DNA from 2 places in the Streptomyces sp. DS1-CR2 genome. Region 1 is predicted to be linked to the other one. Evidence: riboswitches for the same ligand, from Rfam matches in the RefSeq annotation. Region 1 holds a riboswitch; the other holds the start of a gene.
The links. Region 1 has a riboswitch for S-adenosylmethionine ahead of ACY0PA_RS13350 (aminotransferase class V-fold PLP-dependent enzyme). Riboswitches for the same ligand answer to the same signal wherever they lie in the genome.

Region 1 (8,621 bases):
CAGCAACGGCGCGCAAATGGACCCGTTCGGCAACGGCTTCGGCGACTGGAACCTCAGCTGGAAGAACTGGGAGAAGGGCAGCGCCGTCCAGGCGGTCGCGGCGGACGGCGGCCACAGCACGGTCCAGGCGGCCCGGCTGAGCCCCGAGGTGTGAGACTTCTGACTCCGGAACGCACACGGACGGGGCGGCCCGCAGCAGCGCTGCGGGCCGCCCCGTCGGCGTACCGAAGCGCCCTACGCCTCCACGGCGCGCCGGGAGCGCAGCAGGGAGGCCAGTGCGCCCGCGAACTCCACCGGGTCGACCGGCAGCGTCACGGCGGCCTCGGCGCGGCTCCAGGTCGCCAGCCAGGCGTCCTGCGGGCGGCCCATCAGGAGCAGCACCGGCGGGCAGTGGAAGATCTCGTCCTTGATCTGCCGGCAGACGCCCATGCCGCCCGCGGGAACGGCCTCGCCGTCCAGGACGCAGACGTCGATGCCGCCGTGCTCCAGCTCCTTGAGGACGGCCGGGAGCGTGGCGCACTCGACGAACTCGATCTCGGGGGCGTCGGCGGCGGGCCGGCGCCCGGTCGCGAGGCGGACCTGTTCGCGGGTGCTTGCGTTGTCGCTGTAGACCAGGACCGTCGCGGTCGACTGCATCGTTCCTCCGAGACTTCGGCGTCTTTGACTCATCAAGGTGGGGAAGCGTTGCGCGGAGCCTACTCCTCCCGACACCCCGTCAACACCGGTTCGGACGCCGCCCTGATGGGCCATACGGGCTGGACACACCCCACAGACACTCCGAACGGCACCCCCCGGGGTGAGCGCGAGATAAGCGACCGACATAATGTCGGTCGTGGCGACAGCAACGACAGTAGAAACCGGGCACGCGCACCCGTCGGTCAATCGGCCGAACCTCACCAGCGTCGGAACCATCATCTGGCTGAGTTCCGAGCTGATGTTCTTCGCGGCCCTCTTCGCGATGTACTTCACCCTGCGATCGGTGACCGGGCCAGATCACTGGAAGGAAATGGCCGAGTCGCTGAACGTTCCGTTCTCAGCGACGAACACCACGATCCTGGTGCTCTCCTCACTGACCTGTCAGCTCGGCGTGTTCGCCGCCGAGCGCGGGGATGTGAAGAAGCTCAGGACATGGTTCATCGTCACCTTCATCATGGGTGCGATCTTCATCGGCGGTCAGATCTTCGAGTACACCGAGCTGGTCAAGAAGGACGGTCTCTCGCTGTCCTCCGACCCGTACGGCTCGGTGTTCTACCTGACGACTGGCTTCCATGGACTGCACGTGACAGGTGGCCTCATCGCCTTCCTGTTCGTCCTCGGCCGCACCTACGCGGCCAGGAAGTTCACCCATGAGCAGGCGACCGCAGCCATCGTCGTGTCCTATTACTGGCACTTCGTCGATGTCGTCTGGATCGGCCTTTTCGCCACGATCTACTTGATCAAGTAGCCGGCACGTCGTCCCGACGTACCGACTCGTCCAGTAAGCACCGACGCAGAAGATCCTGACACCGGGGTAATCCGTGAAAAAGCTCTCCGCACGACGACGCCATCCGCTGGCGGCGGTCGTCGTCCTACTCCTCGCGCTGGCGGCCACCGGGGGGCTGTACGCCGCGTTCGCACCCGCGAGCAAGGCGCAGGCCGACGAAACCGCCCAGTCCCTCGCCATCGACGAGGGCAAGAAGCTCTACGCCGTTGGCTGCGCCAGCTGCCACGGCACCGGCGGTCAGGGATCCAGTGACGGTCCGCCGCTGACGGGCGTGGGCGCCGCGGCCGTCGACTTCCAGGTCGGCACCGGGCGCATGCCCGCGCAGCAGCCCGGCGCGCAGATCCCGAAGAAGAAGGTCATCTACTCGCAGGCCGAGATCGACCAGCTCGCGGCGTACGTCGCCTCGCTCGGTGCAGGTCCGACCGTCCCGACGAAGAACCAGGTGAGCCCGGAGGGTGCGGACATCGCCAACGGTGGCGAGCTGTTCCGTACCAACTGCGCGCAGTGCCACAACTTCACCGGCGAGGGCGGCGCGCTGACACACGGCAAGTTCGCGCCGAAGCTGGAGGGCGTGAGCCCGAAGCACATCTACGAGGCCATGCAGACGGGCCCGCAGAACATGCCGTCCTTCCCCGACACCACGATGCCGGAGAAGAGCAAGAAGGACATCATCGCGTACATCGATGCGGTCAACAGCGGCAAGACCGTGAGCCCCGGCGGGCTGACGCTGGGCGGGCTCGGCCCGTTCACTGAAGGCCTGTTCGCCTGGATCTTCGGTCTCGGCGCGCTGGTCGCCGTCGCCGTCTGGGTCGCCGCTCGGACCGCAAAGGCCAAGAAGTCATGAGTAGCCAAGAGATTCCAGAAGAGAACCTGCCCAGCGCGCAGGACGCCGACCAGCCGCACGGCTCGGTCGCGGTGAAGGAAGACCCCTTCGCCGATCCCGGGCTGCCGCCCCACGAGCACCGGGTCCAGGACATCGACGAGCGGGCCGCCAGGCGCTCCGAGCGCGTGGTCGCCTTCCTGTTCACGCTCTCGATGCTCTCCACGGTCGCCTTCATCGCCGCGTTCGTGACGATCAAGGCCGACAAGAGCGTCTACATCTGGCCGATCGGGCACATCAGCGCGCTGAACTTCGCGCTCGGCATGACACTCGGCCTGGCGCTGTTCTGCATCGGCGCGGGCGCGGTCCACTGGGCCCGCACCCTGATGTCCGACGTGGAGGTCGCCGACGACCGTCACGCGATCTCGGCCGAGCCCGAGGTCAAGGCGAAGGTCCTGGCGGACTTCAAGCAGGGCGCCAAGGAGTCGCAGTTCGGCCGGCGCAAGCTGATCCGCAACACACTCTTCGGCGCGGTCGCGATGGTCCCGCTCTCCGGCATCGTCCTTCTCCGTGACCTCGGTCCGCTGCCGGAGGACAAGCTCCGGCACACCGCGTGGAAGAAGGGCAAGCTCCTCGTCAACATGAACACGAACGAGCCGCTGCGTCCTTCGGACATCGTGGTCGGCTCGCTCACCTTCGCCAAGCCCGAGGGCGTGGAGGAGCACGACGAGGACTTCCAGCAGGTCATGGGCAAGGCCGCCCTGATGCTGGTCCGGATCCAGCCGGAGAACATCAAGGACAAGCAAGAGCTCGAGTGGGGTCACGAGGGCGTGGTCGCGTACTCGAAGGTCTGCACCCACGTGGGCTGCCCGATCTCCCTGTACGAGCAGCAGACGCACCACGTGCTCTGCCCCTGTCACCAGTCCACCTTCGACCTCTCCGACGGCGCCCGCGTCATCTTCGGTCCCGCCGGTCACGCGCTCCCGCAGCTGCGTATCGGCGTGAACGGCGAGGGCTACCTGCAGGCGCTCGGCGACTTCGCAGAGCCCGTCGGTCCTGCTTTCTGGGAGCGCGGATGAGTACTACGCCGACCAACGACGCGTCCTCGCGCGAGAAGGCGCCCGCCGGTGAGCGGGTGGCCGACTGGGCAGACGGCCGCCTGGGGATCTACTCCCTGGCCAAGGCCAACATGCGCAAGATCTTCCCGGACCACTGGTCCTTCATGCTCGGTGAGATCTGCCTCTACAGCTTCATCATCATCATCCTCACGGGTGTGTACCTGACGCTGTTCTTCCACCCGTCGATGAACGAGGTGGAGTACCACGGCAGCTACGTCCCGCTGCAGGGACAGCTGATGTCCGAGGCGTTCAACTCGACCATGCACATCTCCTTCGAGGTGCGCGGTGGTCTGCTGATCCGGCAGATCCACCACTGGGCGGCGCTGATCTTCCTCGCCGGCATGTTCGTGCACATGATGCGCGTGTTCTTCACGGGTGCGTTCCGCAAGCCGCGTGAGGTCAACTGGCTGTTCGGCTTCCTGCTGTTCGTCCTCGGCATGTTCACCGGCTTCACCGGTTACTCGCTCCCGGACGACCTGCTCTCCGGCACCGGTGTCCGCTTCATGGAGGGCGCGGTCCTGTCCGTGCCGATCGTGGGCACGTACCTGTCGTTCTTCCTCTTCGGCGGCGAGTTCCCGGGCGGCGACTTCGTCGCGCGGTTCTACTCGGTCCACATCCTGCTGCTGCCGGGCATCATGCTCGGTCTCGTGGTCGCTCACCTGATCCTGGTCTTCTACCACAAGCACACGCAGTTCGCGGGCCCCGGAAAGACGAACAAGAACGTCGTCGGCATGCCGCTGCTCCCGGTCTACATGGCCAAGGCGGGTGGCTTCTTCTTCCTGGTCTTCGGTGTCATCGCGGCCGTCGCCGCGATCGCGTCGGTCAACCCGATCTGGGCCATGGGCCCGTACCGGGTCGACCAGGTCTCCACCGGCGCGCAGCCCGACTGGTACATGGGCTTCTCCGAGGGCCTGATCCGCTTCATGCCGGGCTGGGAGATCAACCTCTGGGGTCACACGCTCGTCCTGGGTGTGTTCGTCCCGCTGATGATCTTCCCGCTGGTCCTGGTGGTGATCGCGGTCTACCCGTTCATCGAGTCCTGGATCACCGGCGACAAGCGCGAGCACCACATCCTGGACCGCCCGCGCAACGTCCCGACCCGGACCGCGTTCGGTGCCGCCTGGATCAGCTGGTACTTCGTCCTGCTCCTCGGCGGTGGTAACGACCTCTGGGCCACGCACTTCCACCTGTCGATCAACGCGATCACCTGGTTCGTGCGTATCGGGTTCTTCATCGTGCCCGTGCTGACCTTCCTCATCACCAAGCGGATCTGCCTCGGCCTCCAGCGCCGCGACAAGGACAAGGTGCTGCACGGACGCGAGTCCGGCCTCATCAAGCGCCTGCCGCACGGTGAGTTCATCGAGGTCCACGAGCCGCTCGGGCCCGACGCCCTGCACACCCTCACCGCGCACGAGCAGTACGCGCCGCTCGAGATCGGCCCGACGGTCGACGAGAACGGTGTGGAGCGCAAGGTGTCCGGTACGCAGAAGCTGCGGGCCAAGCTCTCCGACGGGATGTACGGCGAGGAGAGCCAGATCCCCAAGCCGACTGTCGAGGAGTACAAGGAGATCACCAGCGGCCACGGCCACCACTGATCACCTGACCTGACCTCCCCCACTCTCGGCTCCGCTCGAGCGGGGGGACCCCACGGTCGCCACGGTGAGAGCCCCGTCCAGGCACTGGACGGGGCTCTTTGCCGCTCTCCGGGCTGGATAGGGTGGCCTTGTTCCCTTACACACGGAAAACCAGGAGCGGCAGATGAATGCTGTGACCCCCGCAGGAGGCAATACCGCGGCGGGCCGTTCCTGGCCCCAGCTCCTGAACGGCCTCCTCGAAGGGCGCGACCAGAGCGCCGACGACACCGCCTGGGCCATGGACCGCATCATGCGGGGCGAGGCCACGGACGTGCAGATCGCCGGGTTCGCGGTGGCCATGCGCGCCAAGGGCGAGACCGTGGAGGAGATCTCCGGCCTCGTACGGTCCATGTACGACCACGCCAACGTGATCGAGGTCCCGGGCGACACGGTCGACATCGTCGGCACGGGTGGCGACGGCGCCAAGACGGTCAACATCTCCACGATGTCGGCGATCGTCATCGCGGGCACGGGCGCCAAGGTCGTCAAGCACGGCAACCGCGCCGCCTCGTCGGCGTCCGGCGCCTCGGACGTCCTGGAGAAGCTCGGCGTGAACCTGGAGCTGACGCCGAAGCGCGTGGCCGAGGTCGCGGAGGAGGCCGGGATCACGTTCTGCTTCGCCGTGAAGTTCCACCCGGCGCTGCGGCACGTGGCGGCGGCGCGCGGCCAGCTGGGCATCCGCACGACGTTCAACTTCCTCGGTCCGCTGACCAACCCTGCCAAGGTACGGGCCCAGGCCGTCGGTGTCGCCGACGCACGGATGGCGCCCATCGTGGCCGGTGTCTTCGCCGAGCGCGGCCACTCGTCCCTCGTCTTCCGCGGCGACGACGGCCTTGACGAGCTGACGACGACGGCGACCTCGCGGATCTGGGTGGTCCGGGACGGCACGGTGCGCGAGGAGGCCTTCGACCCGCGGGACGTCGGCATCGACCTGGTGCCGGTGTCCGCGCTGCAGGGCGCCGACGCGTCGTACAACGCGGAGGTGGCCCGCCGCCTGCTGGACGGTGAGAGGGGCCCGGTACGGGACGCGGTCCTCCTCAACTCGGCGGCGGCGCTCGTGGCTCTCACGCCCGGCGAAGGCTCCCTGGCCGACCAGCTCCGGGCCGGCATGGCCCGCGCCGCGGAGTCGATCGACTCGGGCTCGGCGAAGCGGACGCTGGAGCGCTGGGTGGCGGCCAGCAACGCGTAAACGTGCAGGACAGAAGTGGTGGGGAGGTGCCGGCCGGTGCCTGCCCACCACGCTCCGTCCGGGATGCGGACACGCTGTTGCGATGAAGCGATCAGCTGGCATACTTCTCGGCAGGTCATGAGTGACAGCGATTAGGCCCCGGCTCGCTGTCCGGCAACCCTCCGTCCGTGGCGGGGTGCCCCGGGTGAAGACCAGGCAGTGCACAGCAAGGTGCTCTGCAAGCGCGGACCCCTGCACACCCTGGGGTCCTGGTCCTCAAGGGAGCAGTCTCGTGAGCAAGCGAATGCGATAGGGCATCTCCGCCCCACCTTCGCACCCTCTTTTCCTTTCTGCCGCTCCGTCGAGCCATCGGCTCCGGCGCGGTCAATTCGCTTGTCTCTCACGGGAGTTCGCCATGTCTGTCTCCACCGCTGCCGCCGACCAGTCGCTTTGCTGTGACATTTCCGGGCCCCTGCCGGTTCTGGGCCGGGATGTCACCGTTCCGCTCGTCACCGGGGGCGATGTCAGCTACGCAGCCCTCGACTACGCGGCCAGCGCCCCGGCGCTCCAGCGGGTCTGGGACGACGTGGCGGCCTACGCGCCGTACTACGGCAGCGTGCACCGCGGCGCCGGGTACCTGTCGCAGCTGTCGACCGACCTCTTCGAGAACTCCCGCGTGACCGTCGCCGAGTTCCTCGGCTGCCGCGCGGACGACCAGGTGATCTTCACCCGGTCGACCACCGACTCGCTCAACCTGCTCGCCGCCGTGCTCCCCGCCGACTGCGAGGTCTTCGTCTTCGAGACCGAGCACCACGCCTCGCTCCTGCCGTGGCGCGACGCCCGGGTGACGTACCTGAACGCGCCGCGCACGCCCGGCGAGGCCGTCCAGACCCTGGAGCGCGCCCTCGCCGACCGCGACCCCTACGGCCCCGCCCTGGTGTGCGTCACGGGTGCCTCGAACGTCACCGGCGAGCTGTGGCCCGTCCGTGAGCTCGCCGCCGCGGCCCACGCGCACGGCGCCCGCATCGTCCTCGACGCCGCGCAGCTCGCCCCGCACCACCCCGTCGACATCCAGGATCTCGACGTCGACTGGGTCGCCTTCTCCGGGCACAAGCTGTACGCCCCCTTCGGCTCCGGCGTCCTCGCGGGCCGCGCCGACTGGCTCCAGGGCTCCGAGCCCTACCTCGCCGGCGGCGGCGCCTCCCGCAAGGTCGCGCGGCGTGCCGACGGCGGTGTGGACGTCGAGTGGCACGACAGCGCCGCCCGCCACGAGGCCGGTTCGCCGAACGTCATCGGCGTCTACTCCATCGCCTCCGCCTGCAAGGCGCTCACCGAGGCGGGCTTCGACTCGCTCGTCGCCCGCGAGCAGCACCTGATCGGCAAGGTCCGCGACGGTCTCGCCGCCGTGCCCGAGGTGAAGGTGCTCTCGCTGTTCGGCGACGACGCCCCGCGCGTCGGCGTCATCTCGTTCGTCGTCGACGGCTGGAACAGCTCGCACTTCGCGGCCGCGCTCTCCGCCGAGTACGGCATCGGCGTGCGCGACGGCCTCTTCTGCGCCCACCCCCTCGTGCGCACCCTGCTGGGCAGCGACCCGCAGTCGCAGGGGGAGTGCGGGGCGCCCGAGGCCGCGCCCGGCGAGAAGTCCCTCAACGCGATCCGCGTCAGCTTCGGCGCCGGCACCCCGGACGAGCACGTCGAGCGCTTCGTCCGCGCCGTCACCGAGCTGGTCCGCGACGGCGCTCGCTGGAACTACCGCACGGAGGACGGGCGTTGCGTTCCGGCGGTGTGATCCGCCGGCCTCACCGGACATGACGAAGGCCGCCCCTCGGGGCGGCCTTCGGTCGTCAGGCGGGCCGGATCAGGAGTCGAGCCCGATCGCGAACGCCGCCTCCAGGTCGTGCTGTGAGTACGTGCGGAACGCGACGTGCGTGTCCGTCGCCTCCACGCCGGGGATCTTGCTGATCTTCCCGGGGATGACGTCCGCCAGGTCGTCGTGGCGCGCGACGCGCACCATGGCGATCAGGTCGTACGTACCGGTCACGGAGAAGACCTCGCTGACGCTGTCGAGGGCGGCGATCGACTCGGCGATCTCGGGGATCCGGTCCACGCTGGTCTTGATGAGCACGATCGCGGTGATCACGGCTGGCTGTCTCCCTCGGTGGCCGTGGCTGGGGCTGCTTTCACTTTAGCCCTCCCGTCTCCCGCCTCCGCCCGTGCCCGGAAGCGCTGCGCGCACCCCCCTTTCTCCCTCTGTAGCGCACCCACGCGTAGAGGAACCCGACGGAGAACCCGACCAGGTGCGCCAGGTAGGCCACGCCCGGCCCCTGGCTGCTCTGCCGGGCCGCCGCCCCCTGGAGCGCCACCCAGAACGGCAGCACCACCCACGCGGGAAACCGCA
Region 2 (8,621 bases), 1.5 Mb from region 1:
TCTTGTCGGACGGGGGCCGACTTCATATATGCGCTCGGCACAAGCGCGAAGCGCGGTTCCCAACTCTACCGCGCTCAACCCTGCTGAATTGCCCCCTCCGCTTCTCTCGCGGAGGGGGCAATTCAGGTAACTCTGTGTGGCCTCGTCAGGCCGGGCGATCAGCCGCCGGCACTGTGCTCGATGGTCAGCCTCCGGCACTGCGCTCGATGGTCAGCCTCCGGCGACGGCCGGGATGATCGAGACGCCCGCGCCCGCCGGCGTCGCCGTCTCGAGGCCCTGCTCGAAGCGCACGTCGTCGTCGTTGACGTACACGTTGACGAAGCGGCGCAGCTTGCCCTGGTCGTCCAGGACGCGGGCCGCGATGCCCGTGTGGTTCTTCTCCAGGTCGGTGATGACCTCGGAGAGGGTGGCGCCCTCGGCGGCGACCTCGGCCTTGCCGCCGGTGTAGGTGCGCAGGATGGTGGGGATGCGGACGTTGACGCTCATGGGGGCTGCAGCCTTTCCGTGCGGGTGTTCGCGGGGTTCGCGGGTCTTCAGTGGGCGAGGCCCGCGTCGCGGAACGCGTCCAGGCTCGGGCGGATGGTGGCGGTCGCCTGGGACGTCTCGGCGACCGCGTCGAGGGTCTTGAGACCGTCGCCGGTGTTGAGGACGACGGTCGTGAGCGTCGGGTCGATGAGACCGGCCTCGATCAGCTTCTTGGTGACGCCGACCGTCACACCGCCCGCGGTCTCCGCGAAGATGCCCTCGGTCTGCGCGAGCAGCTTGATCGCGTCGACGACCTGCTCGTCGTTGACGTCCTCCACGGCGCCGCCGGTGCGGCGGGCGATGTCGAGGACGTACGGGCCGTCGGCCGGGTTGCCGATGGCGAGCGACTTGGCGATCGTGTTCGGCTTCTGGGGCCGCACGACGTCGTGGCCGCCCTTGTAGGCGACGGAGACCGGCGAGCAGCCCTCGGCCTGGGCGCCGAAGAGCTTGTACGGCTTGTCCTCGACGAGGCCGAGCTTGATCAGCTCCTGGAGACCCTTGTCGATCTTCGTGAACTGGGAGCCGGACGCAATCGGGATGACCAGCTGGTCCGGGAGCTGCCAGCCGAGCTGCTCGCAGATCTCGTACGCCAGGGTCTTGGATCCCTCGCCGTAGTACGGGCGCAGGTTGACGTTGACGAAGCCCCAGCCCTCGCCGAGCGGGTCGCCGATGAGCTCGGAGCAGAAGCGGTTGACGTCGTCGTAGTTGCCCTCGATGCCGACGAGTTCGCCGCCGTAGACCGCGGCCATGACGACCTTGCCCTGCTCCAGGTCGTGCGGGATGAACACGCAGGAGCGGAAGCCGGCGCGGGCCGCGGCGGCGCCGACGGCGCCGGCGAGGTTGCCGGTGGAGGAGCAGGACAGGGTGGTGAAGCCGAAGGCGCGGGCGGCCTCGATGGCCTGGGCGACGACGCGGTCCTTGAAGGAGTGCGTGGGGTTGCCCGAGTCGTCCTTGACGAACAGCTTGCCCTGCTCGACGCCGAGTTCACGGGCGAGGTTGTCGGCCTTGACGAGCTTGGTCCAGCCGGGGTTCAGGTTCGGCTTCTCGGCGACGTCGGCCGGGACGGGCAGGAGAGGGGCGTAGCGCCAGATGTTGGCGGGTCCGGCCTCGATCTCCTTGCGCAGCGACTCGGGGTCGCCCGTCGGCAGGTCGTAGGAGACTTCGAGCGGCCCGAAACACTCGGCGCAGGCGAAGATCGGTCCGAGCGGGAAGCTGGTGCCGCACTCGCGGCAGGAAAGCGCCGAGGCGGGTCCGAGATCTACGGAAGTGGTGGTGGCGACAGTCTGCGCAGCCATGATGGCGAGGCCCTTTCTCCTCATCTTCCTCGCGGCGCATCTCGCCACGAGACGGAATTGGCACCTTCCCCACCTGGACCTCGGCAAGGTCGGCGGGAGGGTTGCCGGGACTTCAACGGGCCGTATCCCTCTGTCCCTCTGGATGAGCGCTATTCGGTTGTTGAGCTGACGCTTGATCACTCAAGCGCGGCGGCGACCCCGACATGCGATGGTCACCGGCGTTGTTCAAGACTGTAACCGAAGGCCTGGACGCTTGAGATAGTCGTCCGAACCGCGAGATGGATCACAGTTCGTGATCGGACAGTTCAGACAGTGAGGAGCCGCGCACCGTGCTGGAAGAAGTAGAGCGCTGGCTGAGCAGGCGTTCCTGGTCGGTGTCGGACCGCCCGCTCCCTCAGCTGATCGCCGCGAAGCGCGCCTCAGGCAGCTCGGTGAGCGTGGTACTGCCCGCGCTGAACGAGGAGGAGACGGTCGGCGAGATCGTCGCCGAGATCCGGCGCGCCCTGATGACGGAGCGGGTACCGCTGGTCGACGAGCTGGTGGTGATCGACTCGGGTTCGACGGACCGCACGGCCGAGGTCGCACGGGCCGCCGGGGCGCGGGTCGTGCACCGGGACGCGATTTTGCCGAGGATCCCGGCCGTGCCCGGCAAGGGCGAGGTGCTGTGGCGCTCGCTGCTCGTCACGAGCGGCGACATCGTCTGTTTCGTGGACGCGGACCTGAAGGAGTTCTCCGCGGACTTCGTCTCGGGGATCGTGGGCCCGCTGCTCACGGACCCCGGCGTGGACTTCGTGAAAGCGATGTACGACCGTCCGCTCGGGTCCGCCGCGGGTCAGGGCGGCCGGGTCACGGAGCTGGTGGCACGCCCGGTCCTGAATCTGCACTGGCCGCTCCTCGCGGGGTTCGTGCAGCCGCTCGGCGGCGAGTACGCGGCCCGCCGGTCGCTCCTGGAGCGCCTGCCGTTCCCGGTCGGTTACGGGGTTGAGCTGGGCCTTCTCGTCGACGCGCTGCACACGGTGGGCCTGGACGCGCTCGGACAGGTCGACGTCGGCGTGCGCAAGCACCGGCACCAGGACGGGCAGGCACTCGGGCGGATGGCCGCGGCGATCTACCGCACCGCACAGCTGCGGCTCGCGCGCGGGCACCTCGTACGTCCCGTGCTCACCCAGTTCGAGCGCGGAGAACAGGGATTCGAGCCGCGCACGCACGACGTGGACACCGAGGAACGCCCCCCGATGGCCGAAATCACCGAGTACGCGGAGCGCCGCGTGGCGTAGCCGGGGCAATCGTATGTTTTGCCTACATTGCCCTTTATGTGGCTCAGACAAGTTTCGGGTGGGCGACGGCTGCGCGCGGCCGCGACCCGCACCGCCGGGGTGCTCGTCGCCACGGCCACCGCGCTGACGGCGCTCGGCGCCGCGACCCCCGCCCCGGCCGACGTGGCCGCCCCGTTCGCCAAGCGCTACGACGCATCGCTGTACGGCGACTTCGTGACGATCGGCAACACCGTCATGGGCTGTCCGGCCGCGCCGGCCGACCTGGCGGCCCGCTGCGCGGTCGCCGCCGGCGGCCGGGGCAGCGACAGCAACGGCACGTTCGTGATGCGGCGCGTCAACACGGCCGGTACGACGGCCGGTTACGGATCGAGCTCCGGCCGGGTGACGATCCCGCCGGGCGCGAAGGTGGCGTACGCCCGCCTGTTCTTCGGCGGCAGCGACGGCACGTACAAGGGCCCGAGCGGCGCGCAGCTCGCGCGGTGCGACATCTCCGGCGCCGCTGCGGAGCCCTCGCCGAGCGCCCCGCTCGCCGCCGTGCCCGTGGTCGCCGTGAACGGCAAAGCCGCGGCGAGGGTCTCCACCGAGGACCTGGTCCGGGACCCGGCGGCCGCCGACGGCCCGCATTACTACACGGGCGAGGCCGACGTCACGAGCATGTTCGCCGGCGTCACCGGCACCGGCGCGCCCGTCCCCGTCGCGGTCGGCGGCGTCTGGGCGCCCAACGGCAAGGGCTGCGTGGCCGGCTGGTCGATGACCGTCGTCTACAAGTACGACGCCCCGAACTCCACGTATGCCCCGGACCGGCGCAAGGTGTACATCTACGGCGGGCATGTCCTCCAGCGCTCCGTCTCGCCCGCGGCCACGATCGGCGTGAACGGCTTCCACCGCGCGGGTGACGGCAAGGTGCGGGCGGGCGTCACCGCCTACGGGGGCGACCGGAAGACGCCGGGCGACCGGTTCCTGGTCGACGGCAAGAACGTCACCGAGGCCCACACCGGCAACACCGACAACTTCTTCATCAGCGAGGACGACGGCGCCGTCGCTCCGAAGACGGTCAACAACATGAGCATCGACGCGAAGGAGTTCGAGCTCCCCGACGGGACCGTCCCGCCGGGCGCCACCTCCACCGAGCTGACGTTCACCGCCAGGGGCGACACCTACGTCCCCTCGGCGCTCGCCCTGTCCGTCCCGGTCCCCGACCTGGAGGTCACCAAGACGGCGAGCCCGAAGGCGGCGGGCCCCGGCGACACCATCACCTACACGGTGAAGGCGAAGAACATCAGCTCGCTCGACCACCCGGACGCCAGGTTCAGCGACGACCTGACCGGCAACCTCGACGACGCGACGTACAACGGCGACGTGCGCACGGACCTCGGGCACGTCTCGTACACCGCGCCGAGGATCGGCTACACCGGCGACATCCCGGCCGGGAAGACCGCCACCATCACGTACTCGGTGAAGGTCCACGACCCGGTCCGTGGCGACGGGAAGCTGCCGAGCGGCGTCGAGGTGCAGTCACCCCGCTCCAACTGCGAGGCCGGCAGCACCGACCCGAGCTGCGGGAGCGCCCCCGAGATCGAGAAGCCGCCTCCCCCGGCGCCGCCCGCCCTGCACATCACGAACGTGCCGCAGCGGCCCGTGGTGCCGCCCTGCGAGGAGACCGTGAATACCCTCACGATCGAGGACTTCTCGGCCAGGAACCGCACCGGCGCCGCCGTCGAGTGGCCCGTGACGGCGGGCTCGGCCCCGGTCGCCTCCACCGGGACCGTCACGAAGCGGGGGTCCGTCTACGTCTGGAAGGGTGACGTAGTCACCCACGGCAAGGTCGTCATCACGCAACGTGTGAAGGCGTCGTGCACGACGGGCGGGATCACCGTGTTCACCGTGACGGCGGACGTGCCGCGCACCAACTGCCCGAAGGCCCGGCGCGGCGAGGGCGACCCGTGCACGTCGGTCATCACGGCCCGGCGGCAGCAGGCCCGCCCGGTCCCGCCGCAGGGGGCGCACGGGCCGGACCGGCCTTCGCACGGCGCGGAGATGGCCACGTCCGGCGACTCACACACGCTCCTGTACGGCGGTCTCGCGGCGGCCCTGTGGGGGCTCGGCGTCCTCGCGGTGGCGGCGGCGCGCAGCCGGCGCTACTGACGCGCGGGGCAGGTATCAGGACAGACGAACGGCGGATCGTATACGGCCGGACTCCCATGGAGTCCGGCCGTACGTTTGAGCGTTTACGGGTCGGGCTACGTTTGCCCGTATGGCTTCCACGCAGGGTGCACAGATCCTCGTCGCGTCCAACCGCGGTCCGGTCTCGTACGAGCTCGGAGCCGACGGGACGCTCGACGCGCGGCGCGGCGGGGGCGGGCTCGTCTCCGGGCTCTCCGCGATCGGGCAGGACCCGGACGGCGCGAGCGCGGTGTGGGTGTGCGCGGCCCTCGGCGCGGGTGACCGCGAGGCGGTACGGCGCGGCGTCGGAGAGCCGGGGGTGCGGATGCTCGACATCGACCCCGAGGTGTACGCCGACGCGTACAACGGCATCGCGAACTCGGTGCTCTGGTTCGTCCACCACATGCTGTACCAGACGCCTCTTGAGCCGGTCTTCGGGCCCGAGTTCCGTGCGCTGTGGGCGTCGTACGAGGCCTACAACCGGGCGTTCGCCGAGGCGCTGGCCGCGGAGGCCGGGCCGGGCGCGGCGGTCCTCGTGCAGGACTACCACCTGGCGCTCGTGCCGGGGATGCTGCGGGAGCTGCGCGACGACCTGCGCATCGGGCACTTCTCGCACACCCCGTGGGCGCCGGTCGACTACTTCCGGATGCTGCCGGACGACATCGCGGGGCAGCTGCTGCGCGGGATGCTGGGCGCGGACCGGCTGGGGTTCCTGACGCGGCGCTGGGCGGACACGTTCACGGCGTGCTGCGAGGCCGTGGTGGGCGGCACGTCCGGTACGGAGATCGGGGTGCACGGCCTCGGCGCGGACGCGGACTTCCTGCGGGAGCGCTCGCGCCGCCCCGACGTCGAGGAGCGCCTCGCCGCGCTGCGGGAGCAGATCGGCGGCCCGCACCGCAAGGTGATCGTCCGCGTGGACCGCACGGAGCTGTCGAAGAACATCGTGCGCGGCCTGCGCGCGTACGGGCTCCTCCTCGATGAGCACCCCGAGTGGCGCGAGCGGGTCGTGCACGTCGCCTTCGCCTACCCGTCACGGCAGGACCTGGCGGTCTACCGGGAGTACACCGACGAGGTGTCCCGGGTCGCCGAGGAGATCAACTCCCGCTTCGGTACGGAGCGTTGGACCCCGGTCGTGCTCCATGTGAAGGACGACTTCGCGCGCTCCCTGGCCGCGTACCGGCTGGCCGACGTGGCGCTGGTCAACCCGATCAGGGACGGCATGAACCTCGTCGCCAAGGAGGTCCCGGTCGTCTCCGACGAGGGGTGCGCGCTGGTCCTGTCGCGGGAGGCGGGGGCCTGCGAGGAGCTGGGCGAGGACGCGCTCGTGGTGAACCCGTACGACGTGTCGGCGACGGCCGAGGCGCTGCACGCGGCGCTGGTCATGGGCAGCGGGGAGCGCGGCGAGCGCGCGAAGCGGCTCGCCGCCGCGGCGACCGCGCTGCCGCCCGCCCAGTGGTTCCTCGACCAGCTGAACGCGCTGCGGGCGCTGGGGGGCTAGGGGGCTAGGGGGCTAGGGGGCGCTGATCGCGCGGGCCAGGTCCGACATGAGTCCCACCACTCCCTGCGGCCCGTCCACCACGACGTCCGCCCGTTCGGCCAGTTCCGTGACCTCCGAGCTGCCGCTGCACACCAGAAGGCCCGGCACCCCGTCCTTGCGGAGCTTGTCGACGGCGGCGAACGCGGGCAGGTCGCCGAGGTCGTCGCCCCCGTAGAGCACCGACGTCGCGCCCACCTCGCGTACGTACGACGTGAGCGCCGCGCCCTTGTCCATGCCGGGCGGGCGCAGTTCCAGGACGAGGCGGCCGGGCTCGACGATCAGGCCGTGGCGGGCCGCGAGGTCGGACAGGGGCGCGCGCAGCGCCTCGAACGCCGCCTGCGGGTCGCCCGCGCGGCGCGTGTGGACGGCGACGGCACGGCCCTTCTCCTCCACCCAGGTGCCGCGCCAGGCCCCCACGGACTCCAGGACTCCGGGCAGTTCGGCGCGGACGGCCGCGACGCCGGGGTGCGGGGCGGGGGCGTGGACGGTGCCGGTGACGGCGTCCCAGCGCTCGGCGCCGTAGTGGCCGAGAACCACAAGGTGTTCGAGGCCGGGGACGCCCGCGAAACCGCCGTGGCGCACGGCGACGCCCGCGGGGCGGCCGGTGATCACCGCGACGGAGGCGACCTGGGGTGCCAGCATGGCGAGCGCGCGGACGGCGTCCGGGTGCGCCCGGGCCTGTTCGGGGTCCGGCACGATCGGCGCGAGCGTGCCGTCGAAGTCGAGCGCGATCACGGCCCGCGCGGGGTCCGAGAGGAGTGCGTCGAGGCCGTCACGACCGGCGGAGGTCACAGGCGACGGCAGGTCGTGCTGCGGTGGGCTGCCCATGCGCCGAGCCTATCCGCGGGAGGCGGACCGTACGCCCGTTGCGCGGGGGCGGGTCAGCGCTCCTCGCGGCGGGCCTCGCGTATTCGGCGCAGCCGGTTGACCGTGACCGGGTCGTGGGCGAGGGCCCTCGGGTCGTCGAGGAGCGCGTTGAGGAGCTGGTAGTAGCGCACCGGGGCGAGGCCCAGCTCCTCGCGCACGGCGCGCTCCTTGGCCCCGGCCGACGCCCACCCGCGCCGCTCCAGGGCGAGAACGCCCTGCTCACGGGGAGACAGGCCGACGGGCGGCGCATCCTGTGCGTCCTCGGCGGGCGGTTCGGGCTCTGCGTACGGCGGTTCGCTCACGGCAGCGACGCTACTCCGCGTTCTCCGCCGCGTCGGCCGCCCGCTCCAGCCGGCCGAGGGTGGCGCCCGGGTTGCCGTTGGGGCCGACGGTCGAGCCGATCTCGCGCTTGACGCCGGCGCTGACCTGGGCCCAGGACGTCTTGCCGACGGGGTAGAGCTCCGAGTTCTGCAGTGCGCCGAGGAACTTCCAGAGCTTCTGGTCGCGCTTGTCGTCGGCCATCGTGTCCGACGCGGAGTTGGTGACCGGCAGGAGGTCGTACTCGCGGGAGAAGTCGAGGACGTTCTTCTCGCTGTAGACGTAGTCGAGGAACTTGCCGACCTGGTCCTTATGGCCGTTCTGCCGGAACGCCATCATCCAGTCGGCGACGCCCATGGTCGACCCGGCCCTGCCGTTGATGCCGGGCATCGGCACCGTGCCGAACTTCACACCCTTCCTGTCGGCCATCTGCATCAGCGTCGGGTGCCCGTTGAGCATGCCGACGTCACCGCGCGTGAAGGCTGCGAAGGCCTGCGCGCGGTCGAGCTTGGCGGGCGGCGTCGGACCGGTGAGCCCCTGGCCGACCAGGTCGTTCTTCAGCCACTCGAAGGTCTTGACGTTCTGCGGGGAGTCGAGGCTGTAGGTGCCGACGTCGTCGGTGTAACCGGAGCCGCCGCT

Region 2: linked by a shared signal. The riboswitch ahead of thrC (threonine synthase) and the one ahead of ACY0PA_RS13350 (aminotransferase class V-fold PLP-dependent enzyme) in region 1 are both predicted to bind S-adenosylmethionine.

What each region holds. Positions count from the first base shown of each region.
Region 1 is NZ_CM147085.1:2,711,207-2,719,827, reverse strand. It holds gene ACY0PA_RS13385 (L,D-transpeptidase) at 1-154, shown strand, start outside; gene ACY0PA_RS13380 (hypothetical protein) at 235-636, opposite strand; gene ctaE (aa3-type cytochrome oxidase subunit III) at 824-1,444, shown strand; gene qcrC (cytochrome bc1 complex diheme cytochrome c subunit) at 1,518-2,327, shown strand; gene qcrA (cytochrome bc1 complex Rieske iron-sulfur subunit) at 2,324-3,382, shown strand; gene qcrB (cytochrome bc1 complex cytochrome b subunit) at 3,379-5,016, shown strand; gene trpD (anthranilate phosphoribosyltransferase) at 5,180-6,244, shown strand; SAM riboswitch class IV at 6,358-6,474, shown strand; gene ACY0PA_RS13350 (aminotransferase class V-fold PLP-dependent enzyme) at 6,639-8,012, shown strand; gene ACY0PA_RS13345 (Lrp/AsnC family transcriptional regulator) at 8,082-8,363, opposite strand; gene ACY0PA_RS13340 (rhomboid family intramembrane serine protease) at 8,404-8,621, opposite strand, start outside.
Region 2 is NZ_CM147085.1:4,184,344-4,192,964, forward strand. It holds gene ACY0PA_RS20100 (MoaD/ThiS family protein) at 211-486, opposite strand; gene thrC (threonine synthase) at 534-1,820, opposite strand; SAM riboswitch class I at 1,838-1,969, opposite strand; gene ACY0PA_RS20110 (glucosyl-3-phosphoglycerate synthase) at 2,150-3,097, shown strand; gene ACY0PA_RS20115 (DUF7927 domain-containing protein) at 3,134-5,242, shown strand; gene ACY0PA_RS20120 (alpha,alpha-trehalose-phosphate synthase (UDP-forming)) at 5,352-6,758, shown strand; gene otsB (trehalose-phosphatase) at 6,771-7,625, opposite strand; gene ACY0PA_RS20130 (DUF3263 domain-containing protein) at 7,679-7,897, opposite strand; gene ACY0PA_RS20135 (ABC transporter substrate-binding protein) at 7,977-8,621, opposite strand, start outside.